One region of the Clostridium kluyveri DSM 555 genome, then DNA from elsewhere that is predicted to be linked to it. Evidence: a T-box and tRNA genes for the amino acid it is inferred to sense, from the RefSeq annotation. Region 1 holds a T-box; the other holds one or more tRNA genes.
What was found. A T-box is a leader RNA that pairs with one kind of tRNA and senses whether it is charged. The one in region 1 lies ahead of pheS (phenylalanine--tRNA ligase subunit alpha), so its partner is inferred to be a tRNA-Phe.
Positions count from the first base shown of each region.

Region 2: it has a tRNA-Phe gene. The T-box ahead of pheS (phenylalanine--tRNA ligase subunit alpha) is inferred to sense a tRNA for this amino acid. The anticodon was not compared.

Region 1 covers NC_009706.1:3,264,281-3,267,331, forward strand. Annotated here, with positions in the region: gene pheT (phenylalanine--tRNA ligase subunit beta) at 1-516, opposite strand, end outside; gene pheS (phenylalanine--tRNA ligase subunit alpha) at 569-1,588, opposite strand; T-box leader at 1,648-1,901, opposite strand; gene CKL_RS15545 (TrmH family RNA methyltransferase) at 1,951-2,751, opposite strand; gene rplT (50S ribosomal protein L20) at 2,888-3,051, opposite strand, start outside.
Region 2 covers NC_009706.1:959,445-962,495, reverse strand. Annotated here, with positions in the region: gene CKL_RS04715 (HD domain-containing protein) at 1-85, opposite strand, end outside; gene folE (GTP cyclohydrolase I FolE) at 101-658, opposite strand; gene folP (dihydropteroate synthase) at 753-1,568, opposite strand; tRNA gene CKL_RS04700 (tRNA-Phe) at 1,718-1,793, opposite strand; rRNA gene rrf (5S ribosomal RNA) at 1,804-1,920, opposite strand; rRNA gene CKL_RS04690 (23S ribosomal RNA) at 1,977-3,051, opposite strand, start outside.

The sequences.
Region 1 (3,051 bases):
TAAGCAATCGGGCCTATTGGAAGTTATTTCAAGATCCAATATGGAACTTGTCATGTTTAATACCTCTTTTATGTCTTTTCCAATAGGAGTATCCCCCGGTAAAATCATAAGTCCCTCAATCTGTTTATCTCCTGCTATTCCAAGCTCCTCCTCAGAACAGAACATACCGTTTGATACAAGTCCTCTAAGCTTTCCCTTTTTTATTTTTACTCCTCCATAAATGATGGAATCATGTAATGCTACGGGAATTACATCTTTTTCTTTCATATTCTTAGCCGCCGTTATAATTTGCAGTGGCTCTTCCTTTCCTACATCCACCTGACATACAAACAAATTATCTGCTCCGGGGTGATTTTCTATTTTTATTAATTTACCTGTAACTACATTTTTTATGTCTTCTCCTGTTGTAACTACCTCTTCTACCTTTGAACCGCTTAAAGTCAGTCTATCCCCCAACTCCTTACCTGTAATATTTATATCTACATAATCTTTTAACCATGTTACTGGAACTTTCATAATAAAAATCTCCTCTCTAAAGTATAATTACTCCTTACTATTAATCTACATGTTAAAATTGATTTAGAAACCTCATATCACTTTCATACATATTTCTTATATCATCTATTCCATACTTCAACATAACCATTCTATCTACCCCCATACCAAAGGCAAATCCACTATATACTTCAGGATCTATGTTACAATTTCTTAAAACCTGAGGATGAACCATACCACAACCCAAAAGCTCTATCCACCCTTCTCCCTTACATACTCTGCAACCTTCTCCATTACATACAAAGCAGGTAGCGTCCATTTCTGCAGAGGGTTCTGTAAAAGGAAAATGATGTGGTCTGAACTTTGTTTTCATTTCATCTCCAAACATTTTTCTGGCAAATAGTTCAAGGGTACCTTTTAAATCTGCAAAAGTTATACCTTTGTCAACTACAAGTCCCTCCATCTGATAAAATATGGGAGAATGAGTGGCATCTACCGAATCCGAACGGTAAACCTTCCCTGGAGATATCATTTTTATTGGTGGTTTTTGTTTTTCCATAGTTCTTATCTGTGTAGGAGAAGTTTGAGTTCTTAAAACTAAATTATCATTTATATAGAAAGTGTCCTGCTCTCCTCTGGCTGGATGATTCTTAGGTATATTAAGAGCCTCAAAATTATAATAGTCCAGCTCTACTTCAGGCCCTTCTTCTATGGTAAATCCCATGGAAACAAATATTTCCTTCATATCCTCAAGAACTTGTTCTAAAGGATGACGTCTTCCTATATTCTGCTTTATTCCCGGCATAGTAATATCAATAGTTTCACCTTTAACTCTTGATTCTCTTTCACTAGATTTTATTCTTTGGGAAGCTTCCTCTATTGCATTTTCAAGAGCAGTTCTAATATCATTAGCAAGTTTTCCTATAATTGGTCTTTCCTCTTTGGAAAGTTCTTTCATGCCTCTCAATATATGAGTCAGTTCACCTTTTTTACCTAAATATTTGATTCTTATACTTTCTATATCTAAATCTTTTCTCTTATCTTGTAATTCTTTAAATGCATTTTCCTTTATCTGTTCTAATTTTTTTCTCATCTTAAATACTCCTCCTTCTAAAAATAATAACAAATTTAAAAATAAAAAAAGCCCCTCCCCTAAGGGACGAACTAATCCGCGTTACCACCCAAATTGACATTAAAAATAATATCCTCTTTGTATATTTATCGGTATTTCCCGCTTAGCTGCTACTTGATATCTTTAGCTTATTATTGATTGAAAGATACTTTAATTTCACAGCAAGTACTCCAGAGCGAACTTCAATATACTTCCATTTTAAAAAAGCTCTCAGCCATAACTTTTTCTCTCTAAAAAACTTTCGTATATCTACTCTCTCTTTCACAGTATTCTAAAATATGATATTTAATTTCTACTTATACCTTTAAATTTTACATACACATTTACATATTGTCAACATGTGAATTCAACTTTTGCCTAACTACTTCAAACATCATTATGGAAGCTGCCACAGCTGCATTTAAGGATTCAGCATTCCCAGGCATGGGAATGTTCACTTCTATATCTGAAATTTTCTTCACATCTTGTAAAAGTCCATTACCTTCATTTCCTATTGCAATTATAATTTTCCCCCTTAAGTCCATATCATAAAAATTAATATCTGAATCAAGAGAACTGGATATTAACTTAAAACCCATTTGCCTTAAAGTGCTTACCTTCTCAAGATTTTCATCCTGAATTATAGGTATATAAAATATAGATCCCATGGTGGCCCTCAGGGTTTTTTCATTATATACATCTACTGTTCCTTTAGTAGTTATAATACCCAGCGCTCCTGAAGCGTGGGCACTTCTTATTATAGTCCCCATATTTCCTGGATCTTGTATTCTATCTGCCAAAATATAAAATCCCTGCTCATCTTTAATATTTAACTCTTTGTTTTTTACCACGGCGATTATTCCCTGGGGATTTTCTGTACAACTTATGCTTCTCAGTATCTCATCTGTAACAAAATATATAGGACATTTCACTTTATTATTTCTTTCCAGAAAAAATCTTTCTTCTCTATTTGTAAAATACTCACTTAAAAATATTTGAGATATATAAAATTCAGAATTAATAGCTTCCTTTACAAACCTAAAACCTTCTATTATGAATTCTTTCCTTCGAATTCTATATTTTTTTTCTTTTAATTTTTTGGCTTCTTTTATATGCAAATTATCCTTACTTCTAATTATATCCATATGACCCTCTCCATATTATTAAATAACCCTTAAATTCAGTTGAATTTGCTATAGAGACATATTCTCCATATAAGACTTGTGGGATAAAAATAAGTGCAGCAAAACCTTGCTCCACTTATTTTACGTGATTCTAAATTTATACATTTAACTGTGCTTTGGCTACTTGAACTAATTCAGTAAATGTTTTAGGATCATTTATAGCTATTTCTGAAAGCATTTTTCTATTTATATTAATACCTGCAGTTTTTATTCCGTTCATAAATTTAGAATAAGACAACCCATTTATTCTAGCTGCAGCAT
Region 2 (3,051 bases), 1.7 Mb from region 1:
ATTCTCGGTGCTTTTCTATTTGAAAGTTTTTTTGTAGATATCTACAAAATTTCTGATTTTCTAATATAGCGTTTATTCTATTCAAAAATCCACCTGCCTTTTATTTCATTTTTATCATTTCATAAACTTGATTTCTAAATTCAATTTTATTTTTAAATATTCCTCTGGTAGCAACTGTAACAGTTTTACTTCCTGGTTTTTTTATTCCTCTCATAGTCATACACATATGTTCTGCTTCTATAACAACCATAACTCCTTTTACTTTCAGATAATCCATTATTGAATCTGCAATTTGAACAGTCATTCTTTCTTGAAGTTGAAGTCTTTTTGCAAATACCTCCACGGTTCTTGCCAACTTACTTAATCCAACAACTTTACCATTGGGTATATATGCTACATGTGTTTTTCCATAAAAAGGCATAAAATGGTGTTCACACATAGAATAAAATTGAATGTCTTTTTCTAACACAATATCATCATTATTTACAGTAAATACTTTCTTTAAATGTTCTTCTGGCTTTTCTTTTAGCCCGGAAAATATTTCAGTATACATTCTGGCAATCCTATCAGGGGTTTCTGCAAGTCCCTCTCTTTCAGGATTTTCTCCTATAGCTTCTATAATCATTCTTACAGCATCTTTAATCTTGTTTTCATCCATAATACAAACATATTGAGTATGAAAAACATACTCAATATTTACCTCCTTAAAATACGTGAAATCATCTACTTAAAAAATCACTAGTTTATTATAATCATCTAACTATTATATCTGACATTACAGCTGCTCTTTTATTTTCTTTAACATCATGAACTCTTACAAAAGCACATTTTTTCATTATACCTATCACTGTGGTAGCTATAGTTCCTTCCAATCGCTCATGTACTTTAAGCTTTAATGTATTTCCTATAATTGATTTTCTTGAGGTTCCAAGAAGCACAGGATAACCTAGTTCAGAAAACCTTTCTAAATTACGCATAACCATTAAATTCTGTTCATAGTTCTTCCCAAATCCAATTCCAGGATCTAATATTATATTTTTATCATCTACTCCAGCATTTAAAGCAATATTTATACTCTCTTTTAAATCATTCAATATATCTTCTATCAAATTATTATAGTTTGTATTGTCTCTATTATGCATTAAACAACACGGAACCTTATAATGAGATGCGATAAACGCCATGCGAGGATCTTTTTTAAGTCCCCATATATCATTTACAAAAGATGCTCCTACATCTAAAGCTCGTTCTGCAACTTTAGATCTATATGTATCTACCGAAATAGGTATATTTATGTGTTTTACTAATGTCCCTATTACAGGAATAATCCTCTCTAGTTCTTCCTGTTCAGTTATAGGCTTATAACCCGGTCTCGTAGATTCTCCACCTATATCTATTATGTCAGCTCCTTCTATTTCCATTTGTTTAGCACGTTCTAAAGCTAATTCTATATTATTAAACTTTCCTCCATCTGAAAAAGAATCTGGGGTAATATTAAGTATACCCATTATATAAGTTCTTTTACCTATTTGAAAATCTTTTTCACCTATCCTCATTATTCTACTCATTATGCCACCTTCAGTTATTATTTTTTATTAAATACCATAATTATTTTTATACATTATTTATTTTAACAAAACATTGTGAAATATACAAATATCCTTACTCTTACATTTTTATTATACATAAAAAAACTTCAGATTTTATCTGAAGTTTTTGGTGGCCAGACCAGGAATCGAACCAGGGACACGAGGATTTTCAGTCCTCTGCTCTACCGACTGAGCTATCTGGCCATATTAATATATCCGGCAGCGACCTGCTCTCCCACAGGGCCTCCCCTGCAGTACCATGGGCACTGTGGAACTTAACCTTCCTGTTCGAAATGGTAAGGGGTGTTGCCTCCACGTTATTGCCACCAGATTTATATTATTCTTTTCAGGAGTTTTATCCCCTCAAAATTGCACAGTAAATATTATTTGGTCAAGCCCTCGACCTATTAGTATCAGTCAGCTTAACATGTTGCCATGCTTACACCCCTGACCTATCTCCTCCTCTTCTCGGAGGGGTCTTACTGGCTTTCGCCATGGGAAATCTTGTCTTGGGGTGGGCTTCACACTTAGATGCTTTCAGCGTTTATCCCTTCCCGACTTAGCTACCCAGCTGTGCTCCTGGCGGAACAACTGGTTCACCAGCGGTCAGTCCATCCCGGTCCTCTCGTACTAGGGACAGCTCCCCTCAAATTTCCTACGCCCGCGACGGATAGGGACCGAACTGTCTCACGACGTTCTGAACCCAGCTCGCGTGCCGCTTTAATGGGCGAACAGCCCAACCCTTGGGACCTACTCCAGCCCCAGGATGCGACGAGCCGACATCGAGGTGCCAAACCTCCCCGTCGATGTGAACTCTTGGGGGAGATCAGCCTGTTATCCCCGAGGTAGCTTTTATCCGTTGAGCGATGGCCCTCCCACGAGGTACCACCGGATCACTAAGCCCGACTTTCGTCCCTGCTCCACCTGTGTGTGTCACAGTCAAGCTCCCTTCTGCCTTTGCACTCTACGAAGAATTTCCAACCCTTCTGAGGGAACCTTTGTACGCCTCCGTTACTCTTTTGGAGGCGACCGCCCCAGTCAAACTGCCCGCCTATCATTGTCCCGTGTCCAGTTTCATGCACTCCGGTTAGAATTCCAGTACTGCCAGGGTGGTATCCCAACGTTGACTCCAGAAATGCTGGCGCACTTCCTTCTCTGCCTCCCACCTATCCTGTACAGGCAATACCAAAATTCAGTGATAAACTGCAGTAAAGCTCTACGGGGTCTTTCCGTCCAATCGCGGGTAGCAAGCATCTTCACTTGCACTTCAATTTCGCCGGATTTGTTGTTGAGACAGTGCCCAAATCATTACGCCATTCGTGCGGGTCGGAACTTACCCGACAAGGAATTTCGCTACCTTAGGACCGTTATAGTTACGGCCGCCGTTTACTGGGGCTTAAGTTCTTGCCTTCGCTTGCGCTAAGCAGTCCCCTTAACCTTCCAGCACCGGGCAGGCGTCAGC